Regions from separate parts of the Agrobacterium sp. rho-8.1 genome, predicted to be linked through region 1. Evidence: predicted binding sites of a transcription regulator. Region 1 holds the regulator's gene; the other holds the start of a gene.
What was found. The regulator LexA, encoded in region 1, represses DNA repair genes until DNA is damaged. The targets are predictions, from matches to a motif close to TGTTCNNNNTGTGTTCNG.

Region 1 (7,693 bases):
GAACGGGTTTGCACCGGAAGAGCCGGCAAGGCGAACTGTCGATGTCGATGCGTTCTGCTCATGGTCTGCATGCAGGATGAAGATGCGATCCATAGCGCGGGCCAGGACCGGATCGACCTTGTAATCTTCGCATGGCACGGCAAAGCACATGTTGAGGAAGTTGGACGCGTAGTCCAGGTCGTTCTTCGGATACACGAAGGGCTGGCCGATGTGGTACTTGTAGGCCATTGCCGCGATGGTGGGCATCTTGGCGATCATGCGCAGCGAAGCGACCATGCGCTGGTGAGGATCGGTAATGTCGGTCGAGTCGTGATAGAACGCCGAGAGCGCGCCGACCGTGCCGCACATGACAGCCATTGGGTGGGCGTCGCGGCGATAACCGGTGAAGAAGCGGCTCATCTGCTCATGAACCATGGTGTGGCGCGTGACGCGGGTGTCGAAGTCCTTCTTCTGCGCAGCCGTCGGCAGTTCGCCGTAGAGCAGCAGATAGCAGGTCTCGAGGAAATCACCCTGTTCGGCCAGTTGCTCGATAGGGTAGCCGCGGTGCAGAAGAACACCTTCGTCACCATCGATGTAGGTAATCTTGGACTCGCAAGACGCAGTCGAGGTGAAGCCGGGGTCGTAGGTAAAGGTACCGGTATTTTTGTAAAGCGTGCCGATGTCGACGACCTTAGGTCCGATCGTGCCTTCCCGGACAGGAAGATCGACCTTATTATCGCCGAGTGTCACTGTCGCGCTAGTTTCCGTCATACCATACCTCCGAAATATGCAGGCGATGCGGGGGACGCATCAGCCAGTTTAAGCGTCAGCGATTTAGCTATATGATCTGCGCGATAAAGCCAAGCTATTCAGCGGCCGAATTGTGCATCGCGGCATTCCAAAGTCCTGAAATGGAGCATTTCTACGGCATCCTGTTTCATTCTAGGTCAATGCTTCCTTAATCACACAACCCGTTGCAATCTGCCTTTTCAGGTTGCAAACTAAGCCCCTGCGGCAGGGGGCGCCAGTCGTGTGAACGTTCAGGAAGACAAACGGCAGATCCGTGCTGCAGCAACGGGTTTCGTCTCACAGACGGACCTCGATGATTTGTTGTCCCCGCTGCATACCTCGAGAGGCGCTGTCGTCTTATCCGGTCAAGCGCCAGACCGCATGAAACGTCTGACCTTCCGTGTCTACCAATGGATTCGTCGCTGCGTTGCGGAGGAAGATGCCTACCGGCAAGGCTTTCTTTTCGTCCCGGTGTTCGTCGCGGCAGGTGCGGCCTTCTGGTTTGTCCTTCCTGTCACGCCATCGTCATGGATGCTTCTGGGACTAGCCATTTGCTTGGCCGCCCTGGCCGTTGCCACATATCATCGTCCGGGCGTGACGCCTGCTTTTTTCAAGGTTCTGACACTCGTTCTGGCCGGTATGCTCCTTTCTGACTGGGAGGCAAGGCGAGCAGGGACTGTCATTCTCGATACGCCCGTCACGACGACGGTCAGCGGTACGGTTGAGCGTCGAGAACTGGATGCCAGGGGGTACTGGCGTTATCTGATCGAACTCAAATCCACCTCCGACCCGATCCTCACACGTCCACCGGAACAAGTCTCCGTGGTGTCGCGCAGTCGCCATGAGGCGATTGGTATCGGCCAGACAATCAGCGGAAAAGCCCGTCTCTCTCCACCATCCGGTCCTGCATTGCCCGGGCTCAACGATTTCGCCTTCGCATCTTTTTTTAACGGCGTCGGCGCAACGGGATTTTTCTATGGCGCACCAAAGGCTATGCCATCAGGTCAGGAACAGTCGGAAACAAAGACTTGGACCCAAACGGCCGACACGTGGCTCTACCAACTTCGAAGCAACATCGCTCAGCGTATTCGGGACTTGATCGGAGGGGATGCCGGTGCCTTTGCGGCGTCCATTGTCACCGATGAGAGACGTGCGATTTCCAATGACACGATGGAGGCGCTACGCGTCTCCGGGCTGGCGCATATCGTTGCGATCTCGGGGCTCAATATGGCACTGGCGGCCGGTATCTTCTTCGTGGGACTGCGCACCGCATTCAGCCTGTTTCCGGGGTTTTCGCAGCGCTGGCCCGTCAAGAAAATATCGGCCTTTGCGGCACTCGTGATGACGCTGGCATACTATCTCATTTCCGGTTTTGCGGTTTCAGCCGAACGCGCTTGGTTGATGATGTCGATCATGCTGTTTGCCGTGTTGGTCGACAGGCCGTCGATCAGCCTGCGCAACGTGGCGCTGTCGGCGATCGTCATCATCCTGATATCACCGCATGAGGTGATGGGCCCAAGCTTCCAGATGTCCTTCGCCGCAACACTTGCGCTGGTTTCCGGTTATGCCGCCTGGAGCAGATGGCGCGGGGACCGAGAACGATTGACAATGGCGCGTCCGCCGTGGTGGTTGTCACTGGGCTCCAAAGCGGCAACCATCATCGGTGGTGTCGTCATCACGTCACTGATCGGTGGCATCTCGACCGCCATCTATTCCATCGAACATTTTCACCGGATCACCGCCTATGGTTTGGCCGCAAACCTTGCCGCCATGCCGATCATGTCGCTCATCGTCATGCCGTTTGGGCTGGTCGGCATGCTGTTGATGCCGTTCGGACTGGATGGGCCCTTTCTCAAGGTCATGGGTTACGGCATGGCGATGGTCATCAAGATAGCCAAGGAAGTATCGAGCTGGGGTGGCGACACAACGATTGGACGCCAGAACGGATGGTTTCTCGCGGTATCGACGACCGGCTTCATGCTGATTGCACTGCTGCGGACACGGCTTGCTCTGATCGGGATTCCCTTCATATTCGCTGGGCTGACGATGCTTGTGACAGAGCAATGGCGCAGCAAGCCGGATGTTTTGATTTACGAAGATGGCTCTCTCGTCGCTCTGCTGTCAAAAGATGCAGTTGCAACCACGAAACAGCGCGGCTCCGGTTTCGTTTATGAGCAGTGGGAAAAAGCACTGCCGCTGCCAGCTCAGCATGTGGGAGCGAAGATTCTGGACACGCCGCAAACGGATGACGACGACGCTGGAGAGACCACGGCTCCATCATCTCGGGGTTTCATTCCTCTGACGGACGCTGAACGAAGAAATGCCACGCAAGACATGGAGACCGCCGCGTCAACCGTCGGATTGTTCACATGCCGTAAAGACATGTGGTGCGTTGCGAAATCGGACAAGGATGTCACGATCGCCGTTGTGTTTAATACTGCCTTCACAGGCACAGCATGCGATATTGCCAGCATCGTGGTGACGACACGCCGATCTCCGTTTTCCGCGTGTCGCTCCGGTGCCCTTCTCATCAGCGCCGATACATTACGACGCACGGGCTCCCTCGAACTTTGGCTTGGACGGAAGGATCAACCCATCGCACGTGCCGAAGCTGCAATGCAGGGACAGAGCCGTCTCTGGACGACGCATCGCACCTACGATTGGCGCAGCAAGAGCTACGATGACGCACTGCCTGACCATATCCAGCAGATGCTGTCTGTCGGCCAATAGGTGCCCGCGCGGGACCATTCACCTATGTGGTGCGCAAGTCTTCCAGCCACTCCCCAGACGCTCGCGCTTCAGCCTCATGCCCGGCATCGCGCCAGACCTCCTGCAGTGCTGCTGTTTGCCATTTCTTCATGGATGGAAGAGACAGAAGCAATTGTTTGTAGGTCTCACTTTTCTCAGACAAACCAGTTCCATAGGTCTGGAACCGAAACGCAACAGGGCAGAAAAAAGCATCGACTGCCGTGAAGGTCTTTCCAGCAAGAAATGGACCTCCGGACACAGAAAGGCCCTGCTGCCATAGAGCATCGATGCGGGAGATGTCATGCTGGAGGTTCCCAGTGATTTGGCGTGGTTTGATCCGCAAGCCGACGCTCATGGGGTGCTGGTTGCGCAGCGCCGAGAAGCCCGCATGCATTTCAGCAACCGCAGACCTGGACCATGCGCGTGCTTTCGCGTGATCGGCCCAAACACCAGGGTGCCGTTCGCCCAAGTATTCGATGATCGAAACGGATTCCCAAATCGTGAGATCACCGTCAACAAGGCATGGGACTTTGCCTGTTGGCGAGAACGACTGGAAGTCGTGAACAGTCTCGCCAAACGGCACCAGTTTTTCCTCGAACGGAATAGCAAGTTCTTGCATCAGAACCCAGGGCCGCAAGGACCAGGAAGAGTAGTTCTTGTTGGTTATGTAAAGTTCATACATCCGAAGCCCCCTGTTGTCAGGACTGTGTTATCGCAGGTCACATGATTGATACAGACGACCTACGAGATCAAAGACTTCAATTTATTTGATGTTGCGCAATCCGGTCTAGTCTGAAAAATGGGTGTCTTCGACATGAATTCCGGGGCAGAGGCAATCATAAAACATCGCTGAAAAAAACATCCAAAGGCGCAAATCGTCATGCGGCCCGTAACGTCATTGTAGTCGCCAAACACACGGGCGGTGACGTGACAGGATCACGCGATGCAAACCGCGATCACGCGACCATCGAGGTCAAGGTTCAATCATCGATAGCGATTTGGGATGACACCAGCGCAGCGGGGGCCACGCTGTTACGAGAAAACGCCAAAGAATTTCGCGAACCAAAACTTGCAATTTGCTCAGTGATAACGGCGAATGAGGCCGACCAGCTTGCCCTGAATCTTTACGCGATCCGGTCCGAAAATACGTGTCTCGTACGCCGGGTTTGCAGCTTCCAATGCAATGGATGCACCCTTGCGGCGGAAACGCTTCAATGTCGCCTCCTCATCATCCACGAGGGCAACGACGATATCGCCGGGGCTTGCTGTGCTTCCGTCGCGAATAATGACGGTATCGCCGTCAAAAATTCCTGCCTCGATCATCGAATCGCCTTTGACCTCAAGCGCATAATGCTCGCCCGAACCCAGCATATCCAAGGGCACGACGACGTCGTGCGTATTGTTCTGAATGGCTGAGATGGGAACGCCTGCTGCGATGCGTCCCATGACAGGAACACTGACGGCGTTGGACATCACGTCATTGGCTGGCGGAGGAGGCTCCGAAGCTTTTGGCTTGCCAAGGCTACCTTCGATCACGCTTGGTGAAAACCCGCGTGGTGGCTTTGCTGGGGGAGTGTAGGACTCAGGAAGCTTGATGACTTCGAGCGCGCGTGCACGATTCGGTAGCCGGCGAATGAACCCGCGTTCTTCCAAGGCTGTTATCAGCCGGTGAATGCCGGATTTCGAGGCGAGATCGAGTGCATCCTTCATTTCATCGAAGGAGGGGGGCACGCCTGATTCTTTCATTCTTTCATGAATGAAGAGAAGCAATTCCTGCTGTTTGCGCGTGAGCATGGACAATACCCTTGGATTTCGAGGCGAAGATTCGCGAAACAAATACAGAACGAACACTATATGTTCCATATGTGTTCTGCAATCCCCTAAAATTTTGTAAAGTTCCTGTCATTGTGTGTCTTTGCGCGTCACATAATCATCCTGTAGGAAATGTTATGCGGCTAGGACGTTGTTTGTCGCCGATAACAGGATGTGGATTTCCAAATGAGTCGCGACATCGATCATCTTGTCCTGCCGGTCTCGAGCTTGGAAGACGCACGTGGACGCCTTTCCTCACTCGGTTTTACCGTCTCTGCGAGTGCCAAACATCCCTTCGGCACAGAGAACGCCTGTGTCTTTTTGAAAGATGGAACCTATTTGGAGCCACTGGCAATCAGCGATGCCGGTACGTATTCGATGAATGCGATGAGCGGGAGCGCCTTCGTCTCAAAGGATAAACGCTTTCGCGATCAGCGTGGCCAGAACGGAATGTCTGCCCTTGTTGCCAAGAGCGAGAATGCCGATTCGGATCACGAGCATTTTATTGCGGCAGGTTTATCCGGCGGAGATCCTTTTTCATTCAGTCGTCCCGTTACATTGCCGGATGGCAATACCTCGCAGGCAAGCTTTCGACTGGCCTTCGCGGGCGACAACGCGAGTGACGTCTTCTTTTTTTCGTGTCAGCGCATAGCAGCACTTCCGGCTGATCGCTCTGACCTCGAGCGCCACAAAAATGGCGTCACCGGTATTCATCAAGTCGTTCTGAGCGCAGACAAGCCAAGCAATTTCACGCGCTTGATAGAGTTGGTTTTCGATGCAACGGCCGTTGGTGAAGGTGAGGAAGAACTTTATGTCCAGGCGTCGAGCGTTGGCATTCGGCTTGTCAGACCGGCGGCAGCCCAGCATTTCTTTGACGCACCTCCGCAAAGTATCGGTCCGGGTTTGAACGGTGAGGCAATTGTCTTTTCGGTATCCGATCTCGCCGTGACAGCAGCCGTGCTTGCTGCTAATGGCGTTGCATACACGCGTAAGGGCGCTCGTGTGCTGGTTCAGCCAGCTTCCGGCCAGGGCGCGATATTTGCTTTCGAGGAGTTATGATGAGCGTTCGCAACAATCTTGATGTCGTCGTCGGCGAAGGTGCCGGACAGGTCACATTCTCCAACACGAAGCGTTTCTCGCTGATCGCTGGCCCTTGCCAGATGGAAAGCCGTGATCATGCCTTCATGATTGCGGAAAACCTCGCCGAACTTTGCGGTAGGCTTGGGATAGGTCTGGTCTACAAGTCCTCCTACGACAAGGCTAACCGCACATCTCTGTCGGGACAGCGAGGCATCGGGATAGAGAAGGCACTGGAGGTCTTTTCCGAGTTGAAACAACAATTCGGCTTCCCGGTTTTGTCCGACATTCACACGGAAGAGCAGTGCGCCACTGTCGCGCCTGTCATCGACATTCTGCAAATCCCTGCTTTCCTTAGCCGACAAACGGACCTTCTAGTTGCCGCCGCCAAGACAGGCCGCGTGATCAACGTCAAGAAGGGCCAGTTTCTAGCGCCCTGGGACATGAAGAACGTTCTGGCCAAGTTGAACGATAGCGGCAACCCGAATGTGCTTTTGTGCGAACGCGGCGCATCGTTCGGTTACAACACGCTTGTGTCCGACATGCGCTCCCTGCCTATCATGGCATCGCTCGGCGCGCCTGTCGTGTTCGATGCGACCCATTCGGTTCAACAGCCGGGCGGGCAGGGCGGCTCAACGGGTGGACAGCGGGAATTCGTGGAAACGCTGTCGCGCGCCGCCGTCGCAGTCGGGATTGCCGGTCTGTTCGTCGAAACGCACGAAGATCCGGACAATGCACCCTCGGATGGCCCTAACATGGTTCATTTGAAAGACATGCCCAAGCTTCTGGAAAAACTTCTGGCCTTCGACGACATCGCGAAATCGGCCTGACGGGTTTTGGCCTCAATCGACTTTTATGGACTACCGGCGCCTGAACGGGCGCCGTCATTGTAATTTCTTGATGGTCGTCTAAAGCGACTGAGGAAATCCAATCGAGTCGTCATCCCGACGCTCTGTTTATCGCGCCACGCATCGTAAAAGCGCTTCACAGTTTTTAGTATGCGCTCTAAGACAGGCAACTGAATATCCTGTTCCAGTCCCAAAGGGAGAGATCATGACAGCCATTACCGACATCATCGCACGCGAAATTCTCGACAGCCGTGGCAACCCGACTGTTGAGGTCGATGTCTATCTCGAAGACGGGTCGTTTGGCCGTGCGGCGGTTCCATCGGGTGCGTCGACGGGTGCGCATGAGGCCGTCGAATTGCGCGACGGTGGCAAGCGTTATCTCGGTAAGGGTGTCGAAAAGGCAGTCGAAGCCGTCAACACGGAAATCTTCGATGCGTTGG
Region 2 (7,693 bases), 700 kb from region 1:
ACGTATCGCCCGCCTCAAGGCGAGGGCTTATCCAACCGATGACATAGTCGTGCCTCTGTTCCCGACGGCTTTCATCAATTTACGGATGGACTGCATGTCTTCGCGAAATCGCTGGAACTCTTGCGCCTTCTTTTGTTCATCGGGAATGCGCAACAGATAGGACGGGTGGACAGTGACAAATAACGTCCTGCCGCCATCCATCGGCATCGGCCTGCCGCGAAGGTCGGATAGCTTTTCGCGCAATTCGGTCAAGGCAAATACAGCCGTAGCCCCCATTGCAACGATGAGCTTGGGCTGGACCAGATCGATCTCCCGTGTCAGCCACCAGCGACAGCGCTGCACCTCGCCCGCATCCGGGCGCTGGTGAATACGCTTTTTCCCACGCGCCTCATATTTAAAATGTTTGACGGCGTTGGTGACGTAGAGTGACTTGCGATCCATGCCGGTTTCTTCCAGAACCTGATCGAACACCTTGCCCGCAGGTCCAACGAACGGGCGTCCAGCCAAGTCCTCAAAGTCGCCCGGCTGCTCTCCGACGATCATAATTTCGGCATTACCAGGCCCTTCGCCGAACACGGTTTGCGTCGCCTTGCAATGCAGCGAACACATCGTGCAGCCTTGTGCTTCGTGCTTCAAGCCTTCCAGCGTCTCGGCATCCGGCAGGACGGGTGCCGGTTTGCTGTCTGCGGCCGCCTGAAGACGATGGTGAAACAGCTGCGGCTCGGTCGCCGCCTTTGCTCCCATTTCCAGGACACGCCGCTCAGCGTTCAAGATGAGATCCGGAATAAGCTCTGCTTCGGGCAGGTTTTTCCAATATTTCTTCGGCATTTCCGCCGTCATCGCCTTGATCTTAAGCCGCGCCGGATTGAATATATTGGCGTAATAGGTGCGCCATAGCTCATCCGTCTCGTCGGAAAGATCGGGCTGCTGTGCTGCGACCCTTGATGTTTCCAATGTCTCGCCGTCCCAACGTGCGGAACCCTTGGGCGTCAGGATCATCCAATCCATATCGGTAAAGCGACGCTGGAAGAATGACGCCTTACGCTCGACGATGAAATGGTCTGGCTCAAACCACGCCATGAAACGCCTCCGCCCGACAACACCAGGCAACAAAGGCACTTCCTTGAAGCGCACGAAGGCCGTCATCTTGTGACTATCGCGTCGGACGGATTTCTCCATCTTCCGCGCTTCCACCACATCCGGGTCCGACTTGAATTCCAGCAAGGCCCTGTCCTGACACAAACGCCAGAGCAGGCGGTAGAGCAGCGCAAAGCGGGTCGGATCGCTGTGGCAGATGATGGTTTGCGCGAACGGCATGAAGGCCGCAGGCACATTCACGTTGCTAGCACCGTCGATCTGCGGAACGCGATTTCCTTCTTCGAACCCGAAAAGACCAGCCTCCTCGCCTTGAAACCGCCATTCGATCTCATGCGGAGCAACATTGGCAGACAGGAAGTTCCGCGCCGCATCCCGCCACTCGGTAAAATCTCCCCGCCCTTCCAGCGAAACCCTGAACATTACAGCAGAGACAATTGTTCGGGCTGCGGTGCAAACATGGCACGCAGATCAGGACGCTCCGTCAACTTGCCCGGTGTCCATCCGCCTGCAACAACGAAGGCCTTCACCTTTTTCAACGACACTCCGAAGCGCGCGATATCTTCCAGTCGCAACTGCCTAAAACGGCGCGACGACAGAATGGATTTGACTGTCTTGGTACCAAAACCCGGCACCCGCAACAGCATTTCCCGGTCAGCCGAGTTCACATCGACAGGAAATTGCTGCCGGTTCGCCAACGCCCAGGCAAGCTTGGGATCAATATCGAGATCCAGCATGCCATCTTTCTGGGTGGACGCGATTTCATCGATATCGAAGCCATAGAATCGATAGAGCCAATCGGCCTGGTACAGCCGGTGTTCCCGCATCAAAGGCGGTTTGATCAAGGGCAGATTTTTGGACGAATCAGGAATCGGGCTGAAAGCGGAATAATAGACGCGGCGTAGACCATAGCTGCCGTAAAGACGGGCGCTGGTGGACAGGATTGTCGTATCGTTAGCCCCATCGGCCCCGACGATCATCTGGGTACTCTGGCCCGCGGGCGCAAATTTCCTCACGCGCTTCGTTTGCAACGTCGGTTCGCCCGCTTCTTCGATCTTCAGGCGAATGTCTGCCATGGATTTGCGGATATTGATTGGCTGCTTTTCCGGCGCAAACTGCCCGATACCGCTATCTGTCGGCAACTCTATGTTGATCGAGAGACGGTCGGCGTAAAGGCCCGCCTCTTCCACCAGACGCGCCGATGCCTCGGGAATGGATTTGAGATGAATATAGCCGCGGAATCCATGGGTCACCCGCAATTCACGCGCTACACGCACCAGTTCCTCCATCGTGTGATCAGACGAGCGGATGATGCCTGACGACAGAAACAATCCTTCTATGTAGTTGCGCCGGTAAAATTCCAACGTCAGCCACACCACCTCCTCCACCGTAAAACGCGCCCGCTCCACATTGCTGGAGGAGCGGTTGATGCAATAGGCACAGTCGTAAATGCAGAAATTGGTCAGCAGTATTTTCAGTAGCGAAATACAGCGGCCATCCGGTGCATAGGCATGACAAATACCAGAGCCCTCAGTCGACCCCAACCCTCCCGACGCGGACGAGTTACGCTTTGTCGTGCCGCTCGAAGCGCAGGACGCATCATACTTAGCCGCGTCGGATAAAACTGCTAAACGCTCTTTTATTGACTTTTTCATACATATGTTCACTATATGTTCTGAATATATGAGTCAACGACGTGATATGAAATCCCGGTGAATTTACGAGAAGTTAAAACCTTCAAATGTGCTGGCCTTTCACTCCCGTGTTCTGATATAGTATCGGAAATTGTGATTTTGACATGGTTCCGTAGTTTTGCTCCGGAACCTGTTTCTTTTTGTATCTGCGGGTATCGCAGCTTGAATGCGAAGGAAGAAAAAATGGTAGAAAAAGTACCAATGACTCAGGGTGGTTTCGTCAAGTTGCAGGAAGAACTGCGCTTTCGTCAGCAGGAAGAGCGCCCCCGCATTATCGAGGCTATTGCCGAAGCACGTGCCCATGGCGACCTCTCGGAAAACGCAGAATATCACGCTGCCAAGGAAGCACAGAGCCACAATGAAGGCCGTGTTGCAGAACTTGAAGACCTGACGGCACGCGCCGAGGTTATCGACCTGTCGAAAATGTCCGGCACGACTATCAAGTTTGGCGCGACCATTAAACTTGTGGATGAAGATTCCAACGAGCAGAAGACTTACCAGATCGTCGGCGATCAGGAAGCGGACGTCAAACAGGGCCGTATTTCCATTTCCTCCCCCATCGCGCGTGCGCTGATCGGCAAGGAAGTTGGCGACAGCATTGAGGTGAACGCACCCGGCGGTTCGCGCGGCTATGAAATCCTCTCCATCAACTGGGGCTGATCCAAGCTCCTTTCTCAACGAGATCCCGATTTTGCCCCATGTCGACTTGGCGGACGCCCGGGTGCTTGCGCCGAATTTCAAGCGCAGGCTATCCGGCGTAACATCCACCATCATCCAGCTTGTGCCCGTGCAAAACAGAAAGGGGCAGAAAGTGGTGGCCATCGGGCCGGGCCTGCCCAACAGCCTGCCACGTGTTCGCTTTCGCGATTTGTGGCAGCTTTGGCAAAGGGGTCCGGATCAAAAGCCACGCATCTGGCATGCGCGGCGAAATATCGAGATGCTTCCAGGCATTATCATGCGCGACATCTTGCGCATGAAGGTGAAGCTGGTTTTCACGTCTGCATCTCAACGCAAGCACAGCGGCTGGACGAAATTCCTGGTGTCGCGGATGGATGCGGTGATCGCGACGAGCAACAAGACAGCTTCGTATCTCGACGTTCCCTGCACTGTGGTCATGCATGGTATCGACACCGAACGCTTCTCACCCCCCGTCGACAAAGCAGTGGCGAGACAAGCTCTTGGCCTGGGTAGCACCCAAAAATATATCGGCTGCTTTGGCAGGGTGCGTCATCAAAAAGGGACTGATCTTTTTGTCGACACGATGATTCAAATCCTGCCGCAAATGCCCGTTTGGTCAGCGATCATCGCCGGACGCGCAACCGGACCACATGTGGAGTTTGAAAACGGTATGAAAGAGAAGGTCCGCGCCGCAGGCCTCTCAGACCGTATTTTGTTTGTTGGAGAACACACCAATATCAATGATTGGTATCGCGCTCTCGACCTCTTTATCGCCCCCCAACGTTGGGAAGGTTTTGGCCTGACACCGCTGGAAGCCATGGCCACAGGCGTGCCGGTCATTGCAACCGATGTAGGTGCCTTTCCAGAACTCATCACGCCTGAAACAGGCGAGGTTATCGCTAGAGACCAGTTGGACGTGATGATCGAAACCACATCGCGCTGGTTGAACTACGACGCCAAATTGACGAAGGCGTCCATCGCTGCGCGTCAACATGTGGGCGAACACTTCACGATTGACGGTGAAGCCGAACGGATCGGACATCTCTATGATACGATCAAGGCTTCCGCTTGAAGAGCTCGATATAAGACGAAGCCACAGCCTCCTCTGAAAACTGGTTCATCAAAGTCTCGTGGCCGCCATCGACAACCTGTTGCGACAGCAACTTGTCATTCAAAAGATTGCTGATGGCTGACGCAAAACTCGTGTCGTCATCGATTTCCGCCAGCAGGCCGTTTCGACCATCCTGCATGAACCAAAGCGGCCCCTCGGATTTGGAGGATACAACCGGCTTTTTCTGTGCCCAGGCCTCTAGAATAACGTTACCCAGCGGCTCGTGGCTGGAGGGCATGACGAAGATGTCGGCGCCCGACACGTAGGGGCGTGCATCATCCTGCCAACCGAGAAAGCGAACGCGCTGACGCATACCGCGCGTATCGACCTGCGCTTCCAGACGTTCCCGCTCCTCGCCATCACCCGCCAGCCAAAGATAGACACCCGGCAGGGCAGCGACCGCATCGATCAGCGTGTGAAACCCCTTGCGCTTCACGAAGCGCCCCATGCTCATCACCACCGGTGCTCCCTCAGGGGTATCGAGAGCAGCGCGCGACACCGGCGCGACGACCTGCGTGTCGGTGAAATTGGAGATTATTTCCACACCGCGCGTCCACCCCAACGCCCGAACATGCTCGCCAATGCCGGGCGTGTTGCAGACGAGGATGTCCGAATTCTTGAAATAATCCAGCTTGGGTGGGTAGTCGCCGAGGCGCGAAAGTTTGATGCAGCCTCTATAGTTCGGCATCAATTCGCTGGCCCGCGGTGCCCACGCCATGAGCGCATCCGGTTTGGACGTCTGCGCCATGGCGCGAACTTTGAGGGGAAGCAGGATTCGATCCAATGAGAGATTACGGAAATTGCTCTGCGTAATACGCGCCACTGTCTCGATATCTTTGCGCCAGACCCGATTTTTGCGAATGACGCAACTCTGCTCGACGCCACGTTTTGCCAACGCATTAACGAGGTGGACGAAGAAGCGCTCCGCGCCACCATCTTTACCGAAATGAAAATGGCAGACTCTCACTTGTTTGCCGCCTCTTCAAACAGTTGCATATAGGAGGCTGTGATGGCCTGCTTGGAGAACCGGCTGCGTGTTGTTGCATATCCACCTTCGACAAGCTTGGCACGAAGGTCCTGGTCATCCCTCAGCCGGCTGATGGCAATGCGCAGACCCTCTTCATCTCCACAATCCACCATCAAGGCATCGACTTCGTCCGTCATGACGAAAGATGGACCTTCGGCACGAAACGCCACCGTCGGCTTGCCCGCACCCCATCCTTCAAAACAGACATTCCCGAGCGGCTCATGCAAAGATGTGATCGCAAAAACATCTGCAGCATTGAGATAGGCGTAGGCGTCGGTCTTCCAACCCGGTAGCTTGATACGCTCATGCAGACCAAGCTCATCAATCAGTTTGATCAGTTCCTCGCGCTCGGGCCCGTCTCCCAAAAGCCAGAGATAGGCACCGTCTATGTCTTTGATGGCGCGGATGAGATGCGCGAAGCCCTTGCGCTTTACGAAACGACCCATGGCCACGACGACGAAAGCATTCTGTGGCGTATCCAGCGCACTCCGGGCGATCGGAGCAACGGGTGCCGCATTGCTGAAATTGGGAATAACCTCGATGCGGCGCGTCCAGCCCATGCGCCTCACACGATCGGCCATATCAGGTGTGATGCAAACAAGAACTTCGGAGTTCCGATAGTAATCCAGATGTTCCGGGTAATCCCCAAGCCGGGAGATTCGAAGGGCTGTTTTGACGTTCGGCATGAAGCGGCTGGCACGCAATTGCCATGTCATGATCACGTCTGGTTTGAATTCTTTGAGGATGCGCTTGAGACGCCATGATAACAGGAACCGCGACAGCGAAATGCGCCTGAACACGCCTTCGTAAACAATCGCGGTGTTTGCGATTGCCGTCTTCCAACTCCTGCCGGGGCGGATCAGAACACGCTGCTCCACTCCCTGCTCGCCCAACGCACCGACGAGATTCACAAAAAAGCGTTCCGCACCTCCGTCTTTTCCGAAATGAATGTGCAGGACTTTCATTTTGTATTCCTCGTCCGCTCCATATCATCGACATTGGGCCGTCGCTTCAGCGCGTGACGCTGATAAATTTTTGCCTGCGTCAGAAACGCGTAGACGCCGCCCGTTGCCGCTTCGATGAAGCCGGGCACGCCGCAGCGCCACAGACCATTGTGAAAATACAGGCGAAGGAAATACAGCATCGGAGAAAACAGAAGATCTGAAAGATGGGCATCTCGCCCTTCGGCAAACTGCTGGTCGGCTTTCAGGGTCGAATATTTGTTTTCCTTCAGCACCTGCTCGTCAATGATGAGGGGACGATAATGGAGCAGGCTTCCCTTGTCCGCTGCCTGCACCATCCCCCTCGGCACAATCCCCTCGTGCACTTTCTGGGTAAGATCATATGAACCTTTGCCTGAGCGGATGAGCCGAAGGTTCTTGCGCTCACGCACATTGACCGGCGAATAGCCGTACCCGATGAGGTAAGGCCTGCGGGCCACTCTCCAGCCGACAATTGTGTCCGATGCCGACAACAAATCCGGCAGCGCCGCGCGCAACGCACCATCCAGCCGTTCATCCGCATCGATGTTGAGGCACCAGGGCTGTGTGCACTGCTCCAACGCGAACTGCTTCTGTCCCGCATATCCGCGCCAAGGCTCGAACATGAACCTGATAGGCCAACCCTTATCGATGTAGGACTGCACGAGCGCCTGCGTCCCATCCGTCGAACCGGAATCGACAATCACGATCTCAGCGCATTCCTCAAGGCTCTCGATGCAGTTACCGAGATAAGCCTCTTCATTCAGGCAGATGATGAAGGCGGAGAGATCGAGTTTTTCATGCATCGCGGGCAACAATGGATTGAAGATAGACAGTTTTTCTATCCCGTGCGACGACGGAATAATTACAATTTTGCTTGAGATGAACCAATAGAGCGTCGATCTGCTCCTGTCCAACGATGTGAGGATGAAGCTCTACGATGATATGGCGAATATTTTTAAGAGAAGGCAAAGCGAGCAAATCGATTTCTGCGCCCTCGACATCCATGACGAGAACATCTGGATCAATTTCCTCCAGAATAGCATGAAACGCGACACTTTTAACCACCGTTTTGCGGTCGTTGCGCTGTCTGTCGTAGACACTCGAG

Region 2: the regulator LexA is predicted to act here: its motif matches at 2,756-2,773, upstream of RMR21_RS10195 (putative DNA modification/repair radical SAM protein).

Annotation. Positions count from the first base shown of each region.
Region 1 covers NZ_CP192788.1:1,333,058-1,340,750, forward strand. The annotation lists gene gltA (citrate synthase) at 1-750, opposite strand, end outside; gene RMR21_RS06745 (ComEC/Rec2 family competence protein) at 1,150-3,498, shown strand; gene RMR21_RS06750 (glutathione S-transferase family protein) at 3,521-4,198, opposite strand; gene lexA (transcriptional repressor LexA) at 4,597-5,310, opposite strand; gene RMR21_RS06760 (VOC family protein) at 5,515-6,387, shown strand; gene kdsA (3-deoxy-8-phosphooctulonate synthase) at 6,387-7,235, shown strand; gene eno (phosphopyruvate hydratase) at 7,459-7,693, shown strand, end outside.
Region 2 covers NZ_CP192788.1:2,037,349-2,045,041, forward strand. The annotation lists gene RMR21_RS10185 (LysR family transcriptional regulator) at 1-47, shown strand, start outside; gene RMR21_RS10190 (UdgX family uracil-DNA binding protein) at 28-1,518, opposite strand; gene RMR21_RS10195 (putative DNA modification/repair radical SAM protein) at 1,518-2,750, opposite strand; gene greA (transcription elongation factor GreA) at 2,973-3,449, shown strand; gene RMR21_RS10205 (glycosyltransferase family 4 protein) at 3,481-4,539, shown strand; gene RMR21_RS10210 (glycosyltransferase) at 4,523-5,545, opposite strand; gene RMR21_RS10215 (glycosyltransferase) at 5,542-6,570, opposite strand; gene RMR21_RS10220 (glycosyltransferase family 2 protein) at 6,567-7,391, opposite strand; gene RMR21_RS10225 (FkbM family methyltransferase) at 7,384-7,693, opposite strand, start outside.